Linked DNA regions of Teredinibacter purpureus. The protein of the gene in region 1 interacts with the protein of each later gene in a pairwise test. Links are inferred from orthologs where the notes say so. Each region holds a gene or a part of one and is shown in the gene's direction. Other genes may lie near its edges.

Region 1 (10,417 bases):
ACTGGAGCTTCTCGATCAGTCTGCGGGGCCTATGAGTCATCGCGCCTTGTGTAAAACGATGCAGCTAAATGATGATGATGCGATAGAGGCGTTGCGTCGCCGATTGATTGCGATGGAGCGCGATGGCCAAGTTATGTCCAATCGTAAGCGTGCCTATGGAAGAGTGGATAAAATGGCGCTGATCCCCGGTCGTGTGCAGGGGCATCGCGATGGTTATGGTTTTGTTATTCCGGCAGATGGCTCACACGATATCTATTTAACCAATAGAGAAATGCGTAAGGCGTTTGATGGTGATGAGGTGTTGGTGCGCCCAGGGCCTGAAGGCTACAAAGGTCGGATAGAGGGCTCTATTGTCGAGGTTCTTAAGCGTAATACATCGCAAATAGTAGGGCGTTTTGTCGTTGAAAAAGGCATCCAGTATGTGCGGCCGGATAATGCGAGAATTGGCCGTGATGTGTTGGTCCCAGCGGAGTATACGAAGGGAGCGAAGGCGGGGCAGGTTGTTGCTGTTGATATTGTCCTGCAGCCTGATAAGCATCAAATCCCAACGGGTCATATTGCGGAGGTGTTGGGTGATCACTTAGCGCCAGGCATGGAGATTGACGTTGCGATTCGATCCCACGGTATTCCGCATGAGTGGCCTACGGATGTTGACGAGCAAGTAAATGATTACACGCCTGAGGTGGCCGACGCCGATAAGGTGCATCGCATAGATTTACGTTCATTGCCGTTCGTTACGATTGATGGTGAGGATGCGCGTGATTTTGATGATGCCGTTTATTGCGAGCCGAAGCGCTCTGGCGGTTGGCGGTTGTTTGTGGCAATTGCGGATGTTTCTCATTATGTTCAGCCTGATTCTGCGTTGGATCGAGAAGCTCAGTTGCGTGGAAACTCGGTGTATTTCCCTGACTTTGTTGTGCCCATGCTGCCGGAAGTGCTATCCAATGCGTTGTGCTCGTTGAACCCCAAGGTCGATCGTCTTTGCATGGTATGTGAAATGACCATTAGCGGAGCCGGTCGTATTAGTGGATATACGTTTTACGAAGCGGTTATGTATTCCCATGCGCGCTTGACCTACAACCAGGTAGGGCAGGTACTTGAGGCTCAGGGCGAGTCGGGTAGTGTTATACGCCAGCAGTATCACGATCTGTTGCCTCAGCTTGATGAATTGTACGCGCTTTATAAAGTGTTACGTACAGCCCGCGAGGCGCGCGGAGCGATTGATTTTGAGACGCGCGAAACACGAATTTTATTTGATGATGAACGTAAAATTAGCCGGATAGTCCCGACTGATCGCAATGATGCCCACAAAGTTATCGAAGAGTGCATGTTGGCGGCGAATGTATGTTCAGCACGCTTTCTAGGCGCATTGGGCCTGCCAGGCCTTTACCGGGTGCATGAGCCGCCGAAGCCAGAAAAACTGGAGAAGGTGTACGCCTATTTGGCAGAGTTGGGTTTGTCTATGCGCTGGGGTGAGAAAGTTACACCGCAAGAATATCAAGAAGTGATGGCTGCAATTGTGGGGCGGCCAGACCAAAATATTATCCAAACCGTTTTGTTGCGCAGTATGAATCAAGCGGTCTATCAGCCAGAAAATAAGGGGCATTTTGGCCTGGCTTACCCGGCTTATACCCATTTCACATCCCCCATACGGCGTTATCCCGATTTACTTGTGCATCGCGCTATTCGTAAGGTCGTGCGCTCCAAAGTTGAGACAGTGCGCGTTAAGCGACACCCAAAGGCCAAAGTATTGGCAGCGAAAAATATCTACCCCTATACCGAAGCTGATATGGCAGCCTTTGGTGAGCAGTGCTCGTTAACGGAGCGTCGTGCCGATGATGCCACGCGTGATGTGGTGAGTTGGTTGAAGTGCGAATTTCTCAAAGATCGTGTGGGTGAAGAGTTTGTTGGCGTAGTGAGTGCCGTTACGGCGTTTGGTTTATTTATTGAGTTAAATGATATTTTTATTGAGGGCTTGGTGCATATTACCGGCCTGCCACAAGATTATTATAATTTCGATGCGGCGCATCATCGGTTGGTGGGAGAGCGAACAGGGCAGGCTTTTCGTTTGGGGGATGAACTCGCTGTACAGGTTGTGCGGGTTGATTTGGATGAGCGAAAAATTGACTTTGAGCTTGCGGGTATAGTGCCGCGTAAAAAGAAGAAAACGAAGAAATCGCCAAAAGTAAATCCGGTAGCAGGTTCTGCTATACAGGATAAGGGGCGGCAGTCTGATGGTCGTGCGCTACGTAAGCGTGTTGGGAGCGAGGGCTCGGCTGATCACACTAGGCAAGAGATAAACTCACAGGTAAAGCCGGCGGGCAAGGCGAAGCCTAAGCCTAAGCCCAATACAAAGCCCAAACCTAAAGCTAAGTCGAAAGTAAAAAAGAAAGTGCCTGCCGGTAAAAAACACGCGAAAAAAGTAAAAGCATCTACCGAGAAAGCCCCTTTAAAAGCGGCAGTAAAGCGAAAACGTAAGCACAAGTCTAAGTCCAATGCTAAATCTAGCGCTAAGCCTAAGTAACAAGAAAATTTTTTATTATGAAAACAGAAACTATATTTGGCATTCATGCCGTGCAGTCTTTATTAAATAGCGCCCCAAAACGAATCACTGAGCTGCTTATTGTGAAGGATAGGCACGATCAACGTATTAAAAAGGTCCTTGCGGCGGCAACAAGTTATCAGGTGAAGGTGCGTATTGTTGATAAGCGTGATTTGGATGCGCTGTGCGAAGGTACGCACCAGGGGGTTGTTGCGTATGCGATTCCCGGTAGAACCTATGATGAAAAAGACTTGCTCGATCTAATTGAAAGTAGCGAGACGGACCCGCTCATATTAATTCTCGATGGCGTTACGGACCCTCATAATTTGGGAGCCTGCATTCGTTCCGCGGACGCTGCGGGTGTGCATGCCGTTGTAGTACCTAAAGATAATTCAGCGGGTTTAAACGAAACTGCACGCAAGGTTGCCTGTGGCGCGGCTGAGACTGTGCCATTGGTGGTAGTGACAAACCTTGCTCGAGCAATGAAAAAAATACAGGAAAAGGGCGTATGGATAGCCGGAGCCGCAGGCGAGGCCGACGTCGATATCTATTCTGCGAACCTTACGGGGCCGCGAGCCATTGTGATGGGAGCTGAGGGCGATGGTATGCGTCGCTTAACACGAGAAACTTGCGATGATTTGGTGAAAATCCCTATGGCTGGCAGTGTATCGAGCTTAAATGTCTCGGTGGCAACTGGTGTGGTGCTTTTTGAGGTTGTTCGTCAGCGTAGCTTATAAAATGTGGCGGTGCAGGCTCGGCTTCCCGTAGTGTGGCGTGCGCGCGAAATATCCTCTACTTGCAAAATTATGTGCATACCCGTAAAATCCGCGCCCCAAACCCGCCTTACAGCTTTTTTAAGCGTAAGGCGATACTCCTTGCTTCACTACATTTTTGGCCTTGCTTAGGCTGGTAGGAAGCATTAACCCGTAAGGAGCAAAAATGCGTCATTACGAAATTGTGTTCCTGGTCCACCCTGACCAGAGCGAACAGGTGCCCGGTATGATCGAGCGCTATACTGCGACCGTTAAAGATAGCGGCGGCAGCGTACATCGCCTCGAAGACTGGGGTCGCCGTCAATTGGCTTACTCCATCAACAAAATTCACAAAGCTCACTATGTTTTGATGAACGTTGAATGTACCGATGAAGCCCTTGAAGAGCTTACCACTAACTTCCGTTATAACGATGCTGTGTTGCGAAACATGGTTGTTCGTTGCGACGAAGCGGTGACTGAAGAATCTCCAATCCAGAAAGCTGAGCTAGAGAATCGTGAGCGTAAAAATCGCGCTGAGCGTCGTGCCGCTGAAGCTGCATCTGTAGTAGAAGCCTCGGCCGCAGCTGCAGCCGCAACTAAAACCGAAGAAGCGCCTGCAGCAGCAGAAGCGCCTTCTGAAGAAGCTAAAGGTGAGGAGGAATAATCATGGCTCGTTTTTTCCGTCGTCGTAAGTTTTGCCGTTTCACCGCTGAAGGCGTGAAGCAAATTGACTACAAAGATTTAGACACCTTAAAAGCTTATGTTTCAGAGACTGGCAAAATTGTGCCTAGCCGTATTACTGGAACTAAAGCTCGATATCAGCGTCAGCTGGCTACCGCTGTTAAGCGTGCCCGCTTTTTGGCTTTGTTGCCGTACACTGATTCACACGAGTAATCGAACGAACAAAAGGGTTATAACGCGATGATGCGAACGCTTGCCGAGTTTGTTTTACGCGGGCGCTTTCAAGCAATGGTTATAGCCCTAGTGGGAAGCCTGTTCCCGCTATTAGCATTATTAACGCCAGTGGCCGTAGGGTTGGTGACGTTAAGAAAAGGCTGGCAAGAAGGCGCATTAGTTGTCGGTGGGGTTTCCCTCGCTGTTGTCGCCGTTATAGCAGTGCAAGATCTAGGTGCATTTGCGGTATATCTCAGTGTTGGCGCCATTTTGGTTGCTTATGTTGTGGCAACGGTGTTGCGCTATACCGCGTCTTGGCCCGCAGCACTAAGCGCAATGGTTGCGTTTAGTTTTCTAGTATCGATTTTGGCTTCGGTCACAGTGAGCAACCCCTCTGAAGGTTTATTGGGTTTGTATCAGTCGGTGTTAGATTCGCAGCCAAAGGAAACGCGCGAGCAGTGGGTGACCGTTGTGCGCGAGTTAGATGGCCAGCTTATCGTGGGTGGTATAGCGTTTTCGTTTGCTGTTTACGCATTGTTTGGTGTTTTAATCGCCCGCTGGTGGCAAGCCTTACTGTTTAACCCTGGTGGTTTGCGGGAAGAGTTTCATCAGCTGCGTTTGAATATACATCTCGCTGCGGCTTGTTGTATTGGCTTTTGCTACTGCGAATGGCAGGGTGATAGCTACTTGTACTGGCAGTTGCTAATAGTATTGCCCTTGTTGATGGCCGGCTTGGCGTTATGTCACTGGTTTGTAGCAAGGTTGAAATGGAGTGTTGGCGCGTTAGTTGGGCTGTATTTTAGTTTGGTGTTATTTCCGCCAATACTCTTGCTCGCGCTGCTGCTTGGCTTTTCAGATGTTTGGCTTGATTACAGAAAGCGATTTAATTTGATGCAGCAATAGTGTTGCTGCAGAAACTTTAGAGGAAAGCGAGATGGATGTTATTCTGCTCGAAAAAGTAGGTAAGTTAGGTACCGTAGGCGACAAAGTTACCGTTAAAGCCGGTTTTGGTCGTAACTATTTGGTTCCTCAGGGTAAAGCGATTTCTGCTTCTGCTAGGAACGTTGCTGATTTCGAAGCACGTCGTGCAGAGTTGGAAGCTGCTGCTGCCGACCGTAGAACAAGTGCTGAAGGTCGTGCGAAGCTTCTCGAAGAAAAAGGCGAGTTTAGTATCGTTGCGAAAGCAGGTGATGAAGGTAAATTGTTTGGCTCTATCGGTGCGCGCGATATTGCTGAAGTGATTACTGCTGCTGGCGTAAAAGTCTCTAAGTCTGAGGTTAAGTTGCCTCAGGGTACTTTGCGTGAAATAGGTGAGTTCGACGTTGATGTTCAGTTGCACGTTGATTTAACTCACACTATTAAGCTGGTTGTTTCGGCAGAGTAATGCTTTAACTGGCTGGTGATACAGCCGGTAAGACGCTACAGTACAGGCGTAGTTCGAGGCTGGTTTTTCCGGTGCTCGTCTACGCCTTTTTGCGTTTGCGCGCAGTTAATTAAGAGTATTTAAGTTAAATTTTCGATTATGCCTGAATTAGAAACCCAACAGTTGTCTGATCGTGGACGCTCCGCTAGTAGTGGTGCCATGCCAGAGGGTGGGCCCCTGCCACACTCAATGGAGGCTGAACAGTCCGTTTTGGGCGGGCTAATGCAGGATATGAGTAACTTTGACGCGGTTGCTGAAAATTTAGCTGAAACGGATTTTTTCAAATCCAGCCATCGCAATATTTACCGTGCAATGGTTTTGTTGATCGATAAAGATCAGCCTATTGATGTTATTACCCTTTCTGAATTTCTCTCCCAAACGGATGAACTCGAAGCTTCTGGTGGTTTCGACTATCTGACAGATCTCGCCACAAATGTGCCGAGCAGCGCCAATGTGGTGGCTTACGCGCGAATCGTGCGTGAACGAGCGACATTGCGTCAGTTGATCGCGGCGGCAACCGAAATTAGCCGGGCGAGTTACAACCCTGCTGGCCTCGCTTCCGATGACCTTCTTCAGCTAGCCGAGCGAAAAGTATTACAGATTGCAGAAGAGCGCCCGAAAGAAGGGGGCTTTGAAGATGTTAATTCGTTGCTGAAAAAAACAGCCGCTAAAATTGATGAATTATTTAATTCCGACTCAGATATTACCGGCCTTTCTACAGGATTGACGGAACTCGACGAGCGAACGTCGGGCTGGCAGAGCGGTGAGCTTATCATTCTTGCCGCTCGCCCCTCTATGGGGAAAACCGCTTTAGCCCTCAATTTTGTTGAAGCGGCGTTGTTTACGCAAGAACGCCCAGTATTGGTCTTTAGCTTAGAGATGCCTGCGGACTCCTTAGTGATGCGTATGCTTTCGTCTGTTGGTCGTATTGATCAAGGCGCGTTACGCAATGGCAATTTAAGTGATGAAGATTTGCCTAAGCTCGAAGCTGCATTTCGTAAAATGAAAGATAAAAAGCTGTTTATCGACGATACGGCAGGCCTCTCCCCCAACGAGGTGCGGGCACGTACACGTCGTATCGCGCGTGAGCATGGTAACCCTGCCATGATCATGGTCGATTATCTTCAGCTCATGCAGATCAGTGGGTTTACAGAAGGGCGAACGCAGGAGATTTCAGAGATTTCCCGTTCGATGAAGGCGCTAGCGAAGGAGTATGAATGTCCTGTTATTGCGCTTTCTCAGTTGAACCGAGGCGTGGAGCAACGCCCGAATAAGCGCCCAATGAACTCTGATTTACGTGAATCCGGTGCTATCGAGCAGGATGCGGACGTCATTTTATTTATCTACCGCGATGAGTATTACAACGAAGAAAGTAATGATAAGGGAATGGCAGAGCTGATCGTGGGTAAGCAGCGAAACGGCGAAGTGGGTACAAGTAGAGCAGCGTTCGTTGGGAAGTACACTCGTTTTGATAACCTCGCGCCAGAATATTTTTCCCAGCACGACTAGTTAGGTATAACGGCTTTCATGCAAATTTTTCATCATATCAATAGTATTCGATCAGCGTTAGAAGCGGCTCGTATCGACAACAAAACGGTTGCTTTTGTCCCTACGATGGGAAATCTACATGCCGCGCATTTAGCGTTGGTGAAGCAAGCACAATCGCTTTGCGATGTCGTAGTCGTAAGCATATTCGTGAATCGCCTCCAGTTTGGTCTAAATGAGGATTGGGATAAATACCCTAGAACGTTAGAAGAGGACAGCCATAAGTTACGGGGCATTGGCTGCGACTTTTTGTTTTGTCCGGATGAGCATGAAATATACCCCAACGGAATGGATGAGCAGACACGTGTGATCGTGCCGTCTATGGCTAATGTACTTTGTGGTGCGAGTAGACCGGGGCACTTCGAAGGCGTAACGACCGTGGTGACCAAGTTGTTCAATATAGTTCAGCCCGATACAGCGATATTTGGTATTAAGGATTACCAGCAGTTAGCTATAATACGACGCATGGCAGAAGACCTGTGTATTCCCGTAAAAATAATTGCGGGCGATATTATTCGCGAAGCTGATGGCTTGGCAATGAGTTCTAGAAATGGGTTTATATCGGCGCAAGAGCGCCCACATGCGAACCAGCTGAATCGGTCGCTTCAGTGGGTATTACAGAAAGTAGTGGAAGGTGAGCGAGATTTTCTTCGCTTGGAACATGAAGCAAAAGAACAAATTAATGTGGCCGGATTTAAGCCTGACTATTTTACTATCTGTAATAGTAAAACGTTGGAGCCTGCTGCAGATGATGATTTAAATATCACCATATTGGGCGCAATGTACACACAACGCGCAAGACTTATCGATAACATGTCCATAGAGTTGGACTGTATTAAATAGAAAAAAGTAGAGGCAATTTTATGCAAATTACGCTGTTAAAAGGTAAGTTGCACATGGCCTGTGTGACCCAGGCTGAACTCTGGTACGACGGTTCTTGTGCAATTGATGCAGATTTAGTGGCGCTCGCGGGCTTGCGTGAATTTGAGCGTATCGATATTTACAATGTGGATAATGGCGAACGTTTTTCGACCTATGTCATTTTGGCTGAATCGGGCTCTAAAACAATATCTATGAACGGTGCTGCGGCTCGTAGAGTTCAAGTTGGTGATCGTATTATTATTGCGGCGTACGGCCAAATGAGTGAAGGCGAAGCCGAAAATTTTAAACCGCGCCTCGTTTACCTAAAGCAAGACAATTCCGTGGATCGCACTAGCAACACAATTGCGGTACAGGTCGAATAGCCTGCAGCGTTAAGTGTTTAATTGGGTGGCGCTTGGCTTGTTGCGGGTGGTGTTCGAATAGATCTCTAGCGTCATAGCGCTGGTTGGGTTTTCCTTGGTCATGATTGTGATAGCCGCAGTGTAAAGCAGCGGCATTCTCCATTGCTGTTTTATGCGCTTTATTTTTATCCTATAGCAATGCCTGCGGGCTACGTTAAATTTTTTTGTCCCATCTCAACCAAAGTCGAATTCCTCTCTGGGCCCGCTGTCTGCTAATGTGGAAACACGTTATCATTCATCCGTTTGATGCTCTGTGGCGACCTATCGTCAGAGCGTCGCCTCAATAATAATACTAATTTGAAGTCTGCTGTGAAGCAACTTTACCTATGGAGTCGAGACATGTCAGACAACAATCTGTACCCCGTTCCTGAAGCCTTCGCTGCTTCTGCACATATCAATAAAGAAAAATATGATGAAATGTATGCGCAGTCGATAAACGACCCGGCCGAGTTTTGGGCGCAACAAGCAGAAGATTTTTTAAAGTGGGATAAAAAGTGGTCCAGTGTTCGTGAATTTGATTTTCGTAAGGGTGAAGCAACATGGTTTAGAGATGGCAAATTAAATGTCAGTACTAACTGTGTTGACCGACATTTAGCCACGCGTGCCGATCAGGTCGCGATTATTTGGGAAGGGGATGATCCTACCGTAGATTTAAAAATCACTTACAAAGAGCTTCACGAAAAAGTTTCTAAACTCGGTAATGTTTTGAAAGCTCGTGGCGTGAAGAAGGGCGATCGTGTTTGTATCTATCTGCCCATGATTCCTGAAGCAGCCTACGCAATGTTGGCCTGCGCAAGAATCGGTGCTGTTCATTCTATTGTTTTTGGTGGTTTTTCACCCGAGGCATTAAAAGACCGTATTCAAGATTCTGACTGTAAGGTTGTTATTACGTCAGACGAGGGCTTGCGGGGTGGCCGAGCAGTGCCATTAAAGGCCAATGCAGACAAAGCCGTAAGCCAGTGCCCTAATGTCAGTACGTTGCTGGTTGTTAAACGTACTGGTGGCGAGGTGGCTTGGAACCCAGTGCGTGACGTATGGTACCACGAGCAAATGGCTGAAGTGGGTGCTGATTGCCCTCCCGAACCTATGGATTCAGAAGATCCGTTGTTTATTCTTTATACCTCAGGCTCTACAGGCAAGCCAAAAGGGGTTTTACATACAACGGGCGGTTACTTGCTACAAGCGGCAATGACCCATAAATATGTCTTTGATTATCAGGAAGGCGAGGTCTATTGGTGTACCGCAGATGTGGGATGGGTAACAGGGCATTCCTATATCGTATACGGCCCTCTGACCAATGGCGCAACAACCTTAATGTTTGAAGGTGTACCTACTTACCCAACGGCTGCGCGTTGCTGGGAAGTGTGCGATAAGCACAACGTTGCGAGCTTTTACACAGCGCCTACCGCGATCAGGGCCTTGATGGGCCAAGGCGATGATTTTGTAAAGAGCACTTCACGGCAATCGCTACGCATCTTAGGCACAGTGGGCGAGCCCATTAACCCAGAAGCTTGGGAGTGGTACTACAACGTGATTGGTGACGGTCGTTGCCCCATCATGGATACGTGGTGGCAAACCGAAACTGGCGCGCACATGCTAACGCCTCTTCCAGGTGCAACGGCACTTAAGCCAGGCTCGGCCACGTTGCCGTTCTTTGGGGTTGAACCTGTATTATTGGATTCAGACGGAAAAGAAATTGATGGCGTTGGTGCCGGTAGTTTGGCGATTAAAGCGTCTTGGCCTAGCCAAATTCGATCGATTTACGGCGATCATGATCGAATGATTCAAACCTACTTCACGACTTTTCCTGGCTACTATTTTACCGGCGACGGAGCACGTCGCGACGCAGACGGTTACTACTGGATTACCGGCCGCGTTGACGATGTTATTAACGTTTCGGGTCACCGAATGGGTACCGCTGAAGTTGAAGGTGCGTTAGCCCTACATGACAAAGTGGCTGAAGCGGCTGTCGTTGGCT
Region 2 (3,077 bases), 1.5 Mb from region 1 along the record:
CTTCGGCCCTAACAGGGGATGCGGCTCGGGCTTATCGGTTCGCAATACAAGAAGGTGTGAGGGTTGTCGAGGTGCAAGACTGGTCGAGCGCTTTCTTACAGGAACACACCGATATCATTGTTGATGCACTCCTTGGCACAGGCTTAAAGGGAGAGCTTCGAGCAGAGGTTAAGGCGGCAATAGACGCTATTAATGGGATGGGGGTACCGGTTGTAGCTGTTGATATGCCATCGGGCCTAAACGGCGATACCGGTGGCACTTTGAGCGCTGTGATTGCGGCGACTTTAACGGTTACGTTTGTGGCCTGTAAGCCGGGTCTGCTAACGGGCCGGGGGCCTCAGTTGTGCGGGGAGGTGGTTTTTGATGATTTGGGCCTCAGCAAAGAAGGCAGCCAAGATGCGTTACAGGCCGCATGGTCTACCATTCAGGCCGACTGCCAAAGGGTGACTATCCACTCGACTAAGCTTCTACTGCAGGCTAGACCTGCCGATGCCCATAAAGGAATGTTTGGCCACGTGCTTGTGATTGGTGGCGACACGGGGTACGGCGGTGCTGTGACTCTCACGGCAGAAGCCTGTGCGCGTTCTGGAGCGGGGTTAACCAGTGTTGCGACACAACCAATCCATGTGAACGCTATTTTATCGCGCGTACCAGAAGCGATGGTTACCGGTGTTGCATCGGGTCAGGCATTGGAGCCGTTAATGGCTTTCCCTAGTGTTGTGGCGGTAGGGCCGGGGTTGGGGCAGTCACCATGGTCTGAACAAATGTTGCAGCAAGCCGTGCAGGCAGATTTACCTCTAGTTGTTGACGCAGACGGCTTGAATATTATGGCGCAAGGGCGAGTGTTGCCGAACGCGTATCGCGATAATTGGGTGCTAACGCCTCACCCTGGTGAAGCCGCCAGATTGCTTGGTTGTAGTGTTGAGGTAATACAGAATAATCGATTTTTAGCTGTGAGTGAGCTGCAAAAACGTTACGGGGGGGTTGTAGTATTAAAAGGAGCCGGTACGGTAATAACCGATGGCCACCAGCTTTATCTTGCGGATGTGGGAAACCCCGGTATGGCATCGGGTGGGATGGGCGACGTTTTAGCCGGCGTTATAGCGGCGTTAATGGCTCAGGGGCTTACGGCTCTCGACGCGGCTTGCCTTGCCGTTTGTGTGCATGGTGACGCAGCCGATTTAGCGGCCGAAGAGGGTGGTGAAAGAGGTTTGTTGGCGTCGGATTTAATCCCCTATATTCGAGAGTTATTAAATTAATGTCTGGTATTTCAATATCTGCGTCGATAATCTTTGACGCTTCTTTGGTCGATGAGGCTGCGACGGTAGCCGTTGGAAGGTTATTCGGCGCGCATCTGCGCGGCGGCGCTATTATCAATTTAGACGGTGTACTTGGTGCGGGTAAAACTACCTTCTGCCGTGGTATTCTCAATGCGTTTGGTTATTCAGGTGCGGTTAAGAGCCCAACTTATACTCTGGTCGAGCCGTATGAATTTGAAGATGCTTCGGTTTTTCATTTTGATTTGTATCGTTTGGGTGACCCTGAAGAATTGGAATACATGGGGATACGGGACTATTTCCAGACGCATGCCATTTGTTTAATCGAGTGGCCGACAAGAGGAGAAGGTTTTTTGCCCGCGCCAGATCTAACGGCCACCTTTACGCCGCAGGGCGAGGGCAGAGCGTTGAGTGTGTGTGCCCACACCGCACGCGGCATAAAAATCGTGCAGAGTATGGGTTAAAATAACAATACATGAGGGCGCTGAAGTGGTGCTGTTGAATACGCTGAAAGTGGAATGTGTGCCTTGGGCGCTATTGGCGTTTGTTCAGCTGCTGTTTCTATTAAGTTCTTCGGCTATGGCCGCTAATATCGATAGTGTGCGATTGTGGCGAGCGCCGGATCATACGCGATTAGTATTTGACTTAAGCGCAGCGGTAGAACACTCGGTTTTTCGGCTTAAAGAGCCTGACCGAATTGTAGTCGATATTGCAGGTTCTACGAGCAAGGTGTTGTCGAAGGATATCGATCTTTCGTCAACACCCATTAAACAGTTGCGCTTTGGTAAACACAGTAACAACTTGCGGGTTGTCTTGGATCTTAGTACTGACGTTAAGCCGCGTACGTTTATACTGGCGAAACATGGAGAAAAACCTGACCGTTTGGTTGTTGATCTTTATGATGCGAAAACCGAAACGGTTAAAACGGTTGAACAAGTTGTTACTACTTACAGTGGACGACGCGATATTATTGTAGCGATTGACGCCGGGCACGGTGGGGAAGATCCCGGCGCATTGGGCCCTAAAAAAATCTACGAAAAAGACATTGTTTACAAAATCAGCCAGCAGTTAGAGCGCATGGTAAATGCGCAACCCGGCTATAAAGCGCACATGGTGCGTTCTGGGGATTACTACATTCCGCTGCGTGAACGCCGAAATAAAGCGAGGAGTGTGCGAGCGGATGTTTTTATTTCTATTCATGCCGATGCGTTTAAAAACCCTAAGGCGCAAGGGGCATCGGTGTTTGCATTGTCTCGCCGTGGTGCAACCTCTGAAACGGCACGATTCTTAGCATCAAAAGAAAATGAAGCCGACTTAATTGGTGGTGTAGGCGGCGTTGACCTCGAAAACATTGACGATACGTTAGCGGGTGTACTTGTCGATTTATCGATGACAGCTTCGCTAGCTAATAGTTTAGACGTGGGCGATCGCGTATTGAAAGAGGTGGGTAAAATTACGCGATTACACAAACCACATGTAGAGCAGGCTGGTTTTGCTGTGCTTAAGTCCCCTGATGTGCCTTCTATTCTGGTCGAAACGGGTTTTATCTCCAACCCTGGAGAGGCTAAAAAACTCAATACTTTTGCTCATAGAAAAAAGCTCGCTACGGCCATATTTAATGGCGTTAAGTCCTATTTTTATGAAACCCCTCCCGCAGGCTCTTTTGTGGCTTGGGAAAAAAATGGTGGTTCTAATAGCGTTGTACAGCATACGATTACTCGAGGCGACACGCTAACGGCGTTGGCAAATCGGTATAATGTGAGCGTTGCGAAGATCAAAACGGTTAATAATTTGACCGGT
Region 3 (10,291 bases), 1.5 Mb from region 1 along the record:
ATTTATTCGGGCGATTGGTTTATACCCAACAGGCACATTAGTTGAATTGTCTACGGGCGAAGTGGGTGTTGTGGTTGAGCAAAATTTTGATCGACGTTTGAAGCCTGTCGTAATGGTCGTTCTAGATGCTTACAAGCAACTATTGCGTGCGCCCGAATTAGTTAATTTAGCGGCAGAAGAGCGCGATAAACAAGCAAAATTAGATTCCGGTAAGTACCATCCGTCTGAAATACAGCGTATTGAAATTTTGCAAGATTTACAGCCGGGCGCTTATGACATAGATGTGGCCGGTATTCGCGATAAATACATTCAACGCAAGCAAGGCAAAGGCCTGCTGGGGTTGTTTAAGCGTTCAGGGTTAAAGCTACCGGGCTTTTAACCTTTATGGTATTAACAACTCTTTTGCTAGGAGTAAGGTTTTTTTATCCAAGCCCCATCTATACCCTCCTAACAACCCGCTCTCCCGTATCACTCGATGACACGGTATAAGCACTGCAACGGGATTTTTGCCAATGGCGGTGCCTGCCGCTCGGCTGGCGTTTGGGTTACCTACTTTAACCGCTACTTCACCATAACAAAGCGTCGTGCCCTGCGGTATATTGAGCAGGGCTCGCCAAACGGCTATTTGAAAGTTGGTGCCTTGCACGTATAGTTTCAGCGTTCCGTTTTTCACGCTCGGTTTTGAAAATATCCTATTCAACCACTGTTGTGCCTCGGTAGGTTGTTCTTCCCAACGAGCTGCAGACCATTGTTGTCGAAGGTGTTTGTTGTCGCGCTCAGCACCGTCATAACGTGTAAACTTTAAGCTGTGAATACCTCGTTTGGTCCAACATAGTCGAGCAATACCCAGTGGCGTATTTCCTTCTCCAAAGTAAAACGTTAATCCTTCCCCGCGGGCTTTGATATCCCCTGGTGTGACAGCTTCTAGTGATACAAGGTGGTCGTGGAGGCGGCTACTACTGGACAAACCTAGTGCGTTGCTCGTTTCAATGCAGGAGTGCTGTTCAGCAAGTATTGGTTTAGCGTTTTCTACGGTGACGCACTGTAAAAACTGTTTAGGGCTTATGCCAACCCACTGCTTAAATAAATGATGAAGGTGGTCTGAACTCATGTTGAGCTGTTGTGCTATGTTCGCAACGCTAGGTTGCGAGCGAAAGTGAAGGCGCAAATATTCAATTGCCGCGCACATGCGCTGAAAGCGCTTATGCGTAGGGGTGCTCGCAGAATTATTCATAGATCGGGTCGCTCAGAGTCAAAGATGAGTGCCTACCAAAGCCGACGATAGTATTTTATTGTCAATTTGGCGACCCGCATCCTGCTTAATGACGTTTTTTTATCGTAGCCAAGGGCTCTCCCATTTTGACGGTGCGCCCAGGGGTCATACGTTCAAGCCAGTTGGTACTGTTTTCGGGCATCAATAACACGGCGGTTGAACCTAGTTTAAATCGCCCCATCTCGCTACCGCGGGTAAGTGAAATAGGGGGGTGTTCGCCGTACTGCTGGCGTGTCACTTTATTGCCTCGAGGCGCGATTTCGCCAGCCCATACTGTTTCGATAGAGGCAACGATCATTGCGCCTACGAGTACTACAGCAACGGGCCCAACGTCCGTTTCGAAGATGGATACAACGCGTTCATTGCGCGCGAAAAGGTTGTCTACGTTGTTCACGGTCGTTGGGTTGACGGAGAAGAGTGCGCCGGGAACATGGATCATATCGGTGAGGGTGCCGCTTATGGGCATGTGTACGCGGTGATAATCTTTTGGGGATAAATATACGGTGCAATACTGGCCATTTTCAAACTTTTTAGCCAAAGTTTCGTCACCCCCCAGTAATGCTGTGGTCGAAAATGATTTTCCTTTTGCTTGGAAAATTGTATTGCCGTTAATAGTGCCTGCTTGGCTAATAGCGCCGTCAGCGGGGCATAATAAAGCATTTTCTTCTTCCTCCAGTGGTCGTGCTTCGGGCTTTAAGGCTCGGCAAAAAAATGCGTTAAAACTTTTATACTCGAGAAGGCTTTCCTGCGCGGCCTCGGCCATATTGACATCAAAATTTGCAGCAAAACGCTGGATGAATAGGTTTTTTATCCACGTGATTTCGGTGCTGGCAAACCACCCTACAATGCGCGAGAGCAAGTGATGGGGGAGTATGTATTGCAGCAGTACAAATAAAAAAGATTTCACAGCGTTGTTTCCTCAACCGGTGTGTTTGGATGGTTGCCCCATTCAGCCCAAGAGCCGTGATAGGCCTTAATGTTAAAACCGAGTAGTTTACCAACCAAATAGGTAAAACCCGAGCGGTGATGAGACTGGCAATGCGTAATAATCGAGTGCTTTTTTGTTAAGCCTACTGATTGCAAATAGTGTTCTGCATCGCTTCGTATTCGGTGGCCGTTTTGCGGTGCCATTAATTGTGTCCATTCACAATTAATGGCACCGGGAATGTGACCACCTTTACGTGCAAAAACTTTTTCGCCGCGAAACTCTTCTGGAGAGCGAGCATCCCAAATACGGGCATTGTTGTTGTTCAGCTCCGCCAGAATATCGGGAATTTCGGCGATAACGCCTGAGTGAATATTGAGGGCGGGTGATGTGGCGGAGGCTCTATGCTCGTGTTGTTCCACTGCTAGAGCGTTCTTCTTCCAGGCCAATAATCCTCCATTCACGTAGGAATAGTGTGGGTGCCCAATCACGTCTAATGTCCAAATGAATCGGCCTGCCCAGCCACCACCTTCATCGTCATAAACAATAAAATGTGTATTTGAGGTAAGGCCTAAATAGCCAAAAACCTGCTCTAGTTGCGCTAACGGCGGTATTTTACCTGGCGCAGGCGGGCGACCTGATAGTAGCGCGGTTGGGGGAAGATAGACGGCGTTAGGTATGTGGCCAGCGCGATAAGATTGCTCGGAGCTTAAATCAATAATACAAATGGGCGGTAAGGCTTGTGTGTTGTAAGCCAGAGCGCTGGCTCTAGCGTCTAGATACTGGTGGAGTTCAACCGGTTCTATAACGGGCGGCAAAAGCGGGTTGAGCATAAAGATCCTTGTGGAGAAGCATGTGCGAGAGATCGTGGTAAGGCTATAGCGATGGTTTTATATCGACGTCATTTAAGGTGTTAATGATGCGACAAAAGCTCTCATAACGTTCGGCGGATATAATCCCGTCTTGTTGCGCTGAGGTAATGGCGCATCCAGGCTCCTGTTGGTGCCTGCAATCTCTGAATTTACAATGCCCCGCACGTTGACGAAGCTCTATAAAACCGTGAATAACATCGTCCACGTTCATGTGCCATAGCCCAAAATCACGAATACCTGGTGAATCGATACAATTGCCGCCGTCAGGGAAGTGATAGAGCCTAGAATGGGTCGTGGTATGCCGGCCTTTAGCAATTTGTTCTGAAAGCTCTCCAATTTTAATATCTTCGTTGGGCAGTAACAGTTGAATAATGGACGATTTACCGACGCCAGATTGTCCCGCGAAAATACTGGTGACGTTGCGTAAATGTACTTTTAGGGTATCTAGCCCGTGTTCGCTTTTCGAAGACGCAAGCACAACGTCGTAACCGAGTAATTTATACTGATGTAGCAGTTGTTGAATAGAGCAGCTCTCAGGCTCGCCGAGTAAATCGGCCTTATTGAGAAGTAATACCGGTTTTACGTCTAAATTTTCGGCGACTACGAGGTAGCGATCAATAAGCCCTGCGTGAGGCTCGGGTTCTACGGCTAGCGTGATAAGTACTTGATCGATATTGGCGGCAACATCGCGCATTTTTCCGTAGCTATCGGGCCTTTGTAGGCGGTTACGGCTTTGCATTACAGAAACGACAACACCGCAATTATCGTCCTCTTGCTGCCAGATAACGTTGTCGCCCGTAACGATTTCCCCCAAGTTTGCACGCAGATAGCAGCGCCATAGAGTGCCATCTGCGGTCTCGATATCCGCTTGCTTTCCGTAGCGGGTTATAACCGTTCCGTGTTGCTCGGGCGCGCTAGAACGGCCTTCGTTGTCAGCATTCTTTCGGCGTTTCTTTTGGTTTTCTTCGATTCGTCGAGATTGCTGCTGGCTTAGCTTACGCTTGGTCATGAGTGGCCAATAGGGAGCGTGTTATCGTGGAGCCTGTCTGATCATTTGGCTCACGAACACGCAGAGATATGAGGTGTGAGGGTCGGGGGGTGTGCCTGCTAATGGGAACTTCCTCTTCGAGCTGCTAGAATTCGGAAGTTGCATTGTAATGGAAAAAACTATGGCTAACAGCGAAAACAACCTTATTTGGATTGATCTGGAGATGACCGGATTGATTCCTGAGCATGATGTCATCATCGAAATAGCTACAGTTGTTACTGATGCGAACCTCAATACGCTTGCTGAAGGGCCCGTTATGGCCATTTATCAGCCTGATGCGGTAATGAATCAAATGGATGAGTGGTGTACCACGCAGCATGGGCATTCAGGATTAACGCAACGGGTGAAAGCGAGCGAGGTTTCTACGTCCGCGGCTGAACAGGCAACGTTGGATTTTCTCGCAGGCTGGGTGCCTGAAGGAAAGTCGCCAATGTGCGGTAATTCGATCGGGCAAGACCGGCGATTTTTACAACGTTTTATGCCGCGATTAGCGAATTATTTTCACTATCGCAACATTGATGTAAGCACGTTAAAAGAGTTGGCGTCTCGTTGGCAGCCCCACGTTCTTGACGGGTTTACCAAGCAAGGTTCTCACCTAGCGCTAGACGATATTCGTGAATCAATCGCGGAACTAAAGCACTATCGCGAACATTTTATTCGCCAATAGATAATTACGCGTCATACCGTTGACGCGTTCTTTTATCTATAGATCTTTTCCTTCTGCAAGTTAAAGTGCTTGCTTAAAAGTTGGTCTAAGCACTGTCATCTATTGCCGCTTTTATTCTTTCCTTCAGGTGTATCATTGCACCTGTTATTCCATATTCTTCCTTGGTCTTATAAAGGAGGTTTTTAGCGCAAGCAGGTTTTTGACAAGCTTGCATATCAGGACGAAGCTTAAAGTAACAAACCGACTTAACGATTAATCTCAATCTTCGACATTGATGTTATTGAGGCTGGGTAATCGGTTTTTTTGGCGGTTATTTTATTGTTACGAGCTTCATTGTTACTAGCTCGAAGGAATGAGACCTATGCAATTTCCCGATTCATCTGTACCTTTATATTCTGTAGTCGAGTCTGACCTCTCATCGGTAACGGCTGCTGTGGCCGAACCTGAAAGTCGACGTGAGCGCAGGGACCAAAGTAAGCCAATTCCCATGAATGTGGCTGAGTACATTAACGATGACCAAGTGATGTCGCTGCGCAATATGGAAAGCTTTGGTTGGCAGTTGGCCTTTGTTCGACGGCCGTTATTTCAAGATGCTGTTGTTGTTGTTGTGAATGCCGATCAAAGTCAGTACGGCGTACTGGAGAGTGACGGTTCGATTAATATGAAGTCAATGCTTGAACTACGGCACTAGCTATATTTTATCGCGCATTAACGACCCAGCATAATTTTCTTCGTTTCCGCTATAGCGCTCTCCTTTCTTCTATATAATGCCCGCCTCTTCAAATCCTGCAGGGGCGAGGTATTTCGTGCACACCAATAATCAATTTTTTGTGAAGGGTAAGTTTTTGCTGGCTTTTGGTTTTCTTGCCGTGTTTATGGGCAATTTTGGGCAATCATTTTTTCTCGGCACTTACGGCGCTAGCATTCAACAGTCGCTAGAGCTTTCGGCCTCGCGTTATGGATTGGTGTATTCCGTCGCTACATTGCTTGCAGGAACGAGTTTAATGTTGGTAGGAGGGTATATTGATCGATGGCCGCTCATGCGCTTTACCAGTTTTGTGGCCTTTGGTTTGATGTTTGGTTGTTTGCTGTTTGTGATTAGCGACAATATTTGGTGGTTGGGGTGTGCATTTTTTATGGTGAGGTTGTGTGGCCAAGGTTTGTTACCGCATACCGGTGTTACCACCATGGCGCGTTGTTTTTCGGGTCATAGAGGTAAGGCAATTAGTGTAGCGGCTTCTGGCGTGCCTGTTGGTGAAATATTACTACCGCTTGCCGCTACGTTGCTTATCTCGTATTGGGGTTGGCAAAATAGTTGGATTGTTATTGTAATTTTTATTGCTATCGTATTTTTGCCGTTGAGCTACTTTTTACTGTCTAGCGCAAAGCGCAGAGGGTATGAGTTTTCGCCTGTTGTACGCGATGCAAGTGAGCAAGCAGAGGATCAAGGCCGAGGCGCAGTATTATCCGATGGACGTTTCTGGCGAGTGTTGCCTGCTGTGATTGCCGCACCGTTTGTGGTGACGGGTATTTTCATACATCAATCGTTCTTTTTGTTTGAAAAGCAATGGTCAATGGACGTATTTGCGGCAAGCTTTGTTGTTTATGGTGTTGTGCATTGGCTTGCATCTCTGGTTGCAGGCTTATTGGTCGATCGCTACAGCGCTGCTCGATTGCTGCCTTTTTATAATCTGCCCTTATTATTGGCGATGCTTGCCGTTGCCTTTTTAGAGGGGCCGGTTGTCGCAGGCGTTATGTTGGCGTTACTGGGTATGTCGATTGGTTGTAGCGGTCCCATTACTGGAGCGTTATGGGCGGAAGTATACGGAACTGGGAGGTTAGGTAGTATTCGTTCAATGACATCGTCATTTGGTGTTTGGTCTACCTCATTATCGCCATTGTTGTTTGGTGTGCTTATCGACAATCATATGAGCGCGGTGACTTTAGCTGTGATTTTAGCGGTCGCGGTGAGTGGGGCGTGCGTGTTAGCTGCGTTCTCCTATCCTGTCAAAAAAGTCTAACGCTGTAATTTTCGTGGTCGTTTGCGCTGCGGGTTGAGTTGTTGCGCCAAAGCCCAGTCGATGTGTTCGGCAACTAATGTGCTGGCAGTATTTTTTTGGCTGCGTAGCGCTTGAATAATCTCGTTTGAGTGCGGTGCGTTGCCAAGGCCTATCGCGAGGTTACGCTGCCAGCCTTCAAAGCCAATGCGGCGAATTGCCGAGCCTTCGGTATTTTTTAAAAACGTGTCTTCATTCCATAAGAAAAGCGTTAGTAAATCGCTGTTGGCTAGGCCGTGCCGTGGTTGAAAATCTTTTTCGCCGCTAGGTTGTGCGTACTTATTCCATGGGCAAATGGCTTGGCAGTCATCACAACCAAATACGCGGTTGCCCATTACCGCGCGGTACTCTTGAGGGATTGGCCCTTTGTTTTCGATGGTTAGGTAGGCAATGCATCGGCGTGCGTCAAGCTGATAGGGCTTGGGGAATGCGGCGGTTGGGCAAACTTTAAGGCAGGCTTCGCAATCGCCGCATTTATTTTCGGCAGTAAACGTATTAGTGGGGAACGGCAGATCGGTGAATATTTCACCTAGGAAAAACCAGCTTCCCGCATACTGGTTAATGAGTAGTGTGTGTTTGCCTACCCATCCAAGGCCGGCTTTTTCGGCAAGCGGACGCTCTAGAACTGGCGCGCTATCGACGAAAGGTCGTTGATGTGCCGGTTGGTCGGGAAAAATAATACACGCTTCAGCGTTAATTTTTTCGGCCACTTTGGCGAGACGTTTTCGAATCAACTTGTGATAATCTCGCCCTAATGCGTATCGAGAGATGTACGCTTTTTCAGGAGATTTTAAGATTTTGATCTGTTCTGTGCTATCGGGGAGATAGTCCATTCGAGCGGAAATAATACAGCGGGTGCCTTCGTGCAACTTTTCTGGTTGCTTACGCATCTCTTGCCGTTCGGCCATCCAGGCCATTGTGCCGTTGTACCCTTCGTCGAGCCACTCTTCTAGTCGCTCAGCTTCGCTCGAAAGATTGCCGTCGGATATGCCTATTTGCTGAAAACCTAGCTCTCGCGCCCAGAGTTGGATTTTTTCGGCTAGCGCGGCGAGTGCGAGCATCTGTTCTGGGGTAGGGTTATAGCCTTGCATAATGATTCAGTTCGATTGAGTGTGCGAATTGGCTTTGGGAGTATGGCCAACATTCCGTATAATTTCGGCCACACTAATTGAGCCGAACTTGCTATGAGTGATTTTACACTGCCCGACCAACTTTTTCGCGCTGAACACGTGCGCCAACTAGAAGAACTCGCGATCGATGTTACGGGTATCGCAAGTATTCAACTGATGAAGCGCGCAGGCCGCGTTGCTTTCGATGCGTTAATTCAGCGGTGGCCTAACGCCGAGTCGGTACGAATCGTTTGCGGCAGTGGTAATAATGGCGGCGACGGTTATGTTATGGCTGCGCTGGCAATGCGTAGGGAAATGGATGTAGCGGTTTTATCGCTATGCTCTCCTTCGGCCCTAACAGGGGATGCGGCTCGGGCTTATCGGTTCGCAATACAAGAAGGTGTGAGGGTTGTCGAGGTGCAAGACTGGTCGAGCGCTTTCTTACAGGAACACACCGATATCATTGTTGATGCACTCCTTGGCACAGGCTTAAAGGGAGAGCTTCGAGCAGAGGTTAAGGCGGCAATAGACGCTATTAATGGGATGGGGGTACCGGTTGTAGCTGTTGATATGCCATCGGGCCTAAACGGCGATACCGGTGGCACTTTGAGCGCTGTGATTGCGGCGACTTTAACGGTTACGTTTGTGGCCTGTAAGCCGGGTCTGCTAACGGGCCGGGGGCCTCAGTTGTGCGGGGAGGTGGTTTTTGATGATTTGGGCCTCAGCAAAGAAGGCAGCCAAGATGCGTTACAGGCCGCATGGTCTACCATTCAGGCCGACTGCCAAAGGGTGACTATCCACTCGACTAAGCTTCTACTGCAGGCTAGACCTGCCGATGCCCATAAAGGAATGTTTGGCCACGTGCTTGTGATTGGTGGCGACACGGGGTACGGCGGTGCTGTGACTCTCACGGCAGAAGCCTGTGCGCGTTCTGGAGCGGGGTTAACCAGTGTTGCGACACAACCAATCCATGTGAACGCTATTTTATCGCGCGTACCAGAAGCGATGGTTACCGGTGTTGCATCGGGTCAGGCATTGGAGCCGTTAATGGCTTTCCCTAGTGTTGTGGCGGTAGGGCCGGGGTTGGGGCAGTCACCATGGTCTGAACAAATGTTGCAGCAAGCCGTGCAGGCAGATTTACCTCTAGTTGTTGACGCAGACGGCTTGAATATTATGGCGCAAGGGCGAGTGTTGCCGAACGCGTATCGCGATAATTGGGTGCTAACGCCTCACCCTGGTGAAGCCGCCAGATTGCTTGGTTGTAGTGTTGAGGTAATACAGAATAATCGATTTTTAGCTGTGAGTGAGCTGCAAAAACGTTACGGGGGGGTTGTAGTATTAAAAGGAGCCGGTACGGTAATAACCGATGGCCACCAGCTTTATCTTGCGGATGTGGGAAACCCCGGTATGGCATCGGGTGGGATGGGCGACGTTTTAGCCGGCGTTATAGCGGCGTTAATGGCTCAGGGGCTTACGGCTCTCGACGCGGCTTGCCTTGCCGTTTGTGTGCATGGTGACGCAGCCGATTTAGCGGCCGAAGAGGGTGGTGAAAGAGGTTTGTTGGCGTCGGATTTAATCCCCTATATTCGAGAGTTATTAAATTAATGTCTGGTATTTCAATATCTGCGTCGATAATCTTTGACGCTTCTTTGGTCGATGAGGCTGCGACGGTAGCCGTTGGAAGGTTATTCGGCGCGCATCTGCGCGGCGGCGCTATTATCAATTTAGACGGTGTACTTGGTGCGGGTAAAACTACCTTCTGCCGTGGTATTCTCAATGCGTTTGGTTATTCAGGTGCGGTTAAGAGCCCAACTTATACTCTGGTCGAGCCGTATGAATTTGAAGATGCTTCGGTTTTTCATTTTGATTTGTATCGTTTGGGTGACCCTGAAGAATTGGAATACATGGGGATACGGGACTATTTCCAGACGCATGCCATTTGTTTAATCGAGTGGCCGACAAGAGGAGAAGGTTTTTTGCCCGCGCCAGATCTAACGGCCACCTTTACGCCGCAGGGCGAGGGCAGAGCGTTGAGTGTGTGTGCCCACACCGCACGCGGCATAAAAATCGTGCAGAGTATGGGTTAAAATAACAATACATGAGGGCGCTGAAGTGGTGCTGTTGAATACGCTGAAAGTGGAATGTGTGCCTTGGGCGCTATTGGCGTTTGTTCAGCTGCTGTTTCTATTAAGTTCTTCGGCTATGGCCGCTAATATCGATAGTGTGCGATTGTGGCGAGCGCCGGATCATACGCGATTAGTATTTGACTTAAGCGCAGCGGTAGAACACTCGGTTTTTCGGCTTAAAGAGCCTGACCGAATTGTAGTCGATATTGCAGGT

The links.
Region 2: the proteins of rlmB (region 1) and tsaE interact in binary tests that used the Escherichia coli proteins (3 or more experiments, as listed by UniProt). The link is inferred for Teredinibacter purpureus from one-to-one orthologs.
Region 3: the proteins of rlmB (region 1) and H5647_RS07015 interact in binary tests that used the Escherichia coli proteins (3 or more experiments, as listed by UniProt). The link is inferred for Teredinibacter purpureus from one-to-one orthologs.

The regions. Positions count from the first base shown.
Region 1 is NZ_CP060092.1:116,695-127,111, reverse strand. What follows is about bases 1,427-4,410. They hold rlmB (23S rRNA (guanosine(2251)-2'-O)-methyltransferase RlmB), read left to right. Parts: upstream 1,427-2,541; coding sequence 2,542-3,279; downstream 3,280-4,410. Other genes in these bases: H5647_RS00435 (YybS family protein), read left to right, coding at 4,216-4,410; rpsR (30S ribosomal protein S18), read left to right, coding at 3,961-4,188; rpsF (30S ribosomal protein S6), read left to right, coding at 3,482-3,958; rnr (ribonuclease R), read left to right, coding at 1,427-2,524. Outside these bases: more of rnr, read left to right, coding at 1-1,426; more of H5647_RS00435, read left to right, coding at 4,411-5,091; rplI (50S ribosomal protein L9), read left to right, coding at 5,123-5,572; dnaB (replicative DNA helicase), read left to right, coding at 5,771-7,120; panC (pantoate--beta-alanine ligase), read left to right, coding at 7,139-7,999; panD (aspartate 1-decarboxylase), read left to right, coding at 8,020-8,400; acs (acetate--CoA ligase), read left to right, coding at 8,779-10,417. UniProt on the Escherichia coli protein: Specifically methylates the ribose of guanosine 2251 in 23S rRNA.
Region 2 is NZ_CP060092.1:1,577,222-1,580,298, forward strand. What follows is about bases 1-2,999. They hold tsaE (tRNA (adenosine(37)-N6)-threonylcarbamoyltransferase complex ATPase subunit type 1 TsaE), read left to right. Parts: upstream 1-1,258; coding sequence 1,259-1,741; downstream 1,742-2,999. Other genes in these bases: H5647_RS07015 (bifunctional ADP-dependent NAD(P)H-hydrate dehydratase/NAD(P)H-hydrate epimerase), read left to right, coding at 1-1,259; H5647_RS07025 (N-acetylmuramoyl-L-alanine amidase), read left to right, coding at 1,857-2,999. Also shown: more of H5647_RS07025, read left to right, coding at 3,000-3,077. UniProt on the Escherichia coli protein: Required for the formation of a threonylcarbamoyl group on adenosine at position 37 (t(6)A37) in tRNAs that read codons beginning with adenine.
Region 3 is NZ_CP060092.1:1,568,925-1,579,215, forward strand. What follows is about bases 7,434-10,291. They hold H5647_RS07015 (bifunctional ADP-dependent NAD(P)H-hydrate dehydratase/NAD(P)H-hydrate epimerase), read left to right. Parts: upstream 7,434-8,026; coding sequence 8,027-9,556; downstream 9,557-10,291. Other genes in these bases: queG (tRNA epoxyqueuosine(34) reductase QueG), read right to left, coding at 7,434-7,933; tsaE (tRNA (adenosine(37)-N6)-threonylcarbamoyltransferase complex ATPase subunit type 1 TsaE), read left to right, coding at 9,556-10,038; H5647_RS07025 (N-acetylmuramoyl-L-alanine amidase), read left to right, coding at 10,154-10,291. Also shown: H5647_RS06970 (HD-GYP domain-containing protein), read left to right, coding at 1-379; H5647_RS06975 (methylated-DNA--[protein]-cysteine S-methyltransferase), read right to left, coding at 383-1,234; asd (archaetidylserine decarboxylase), read right to left, coding at 1,320-2,180; H5647_RS06985 (rhodanese-like domain-containing protein), read right to left, coding at 2,177-3,031; small ribosomal subunit biogenesis GTPase RsgA, read right to left, coding at 3,075-4,079; orn (oligoribonuclease), read left to right, coding at 4,240-4,785; H5647_RS07000 (hypothetical protein), read left to right, coding at 5,147-5,476; H5647_RS07005 (MFS transporter), read left to right, coding at 5,592-6,806; more of queG, read right to left, coding at 6,803-7,433. UniProt on the Escherichia coli protein: Bifunctional enzyme that catalyzes the epimerization of the S- and R-forms of NAD(P)HX and the dehydration of the S-form of NAD(P)HX at the expense of ADP, which is converted to AMP.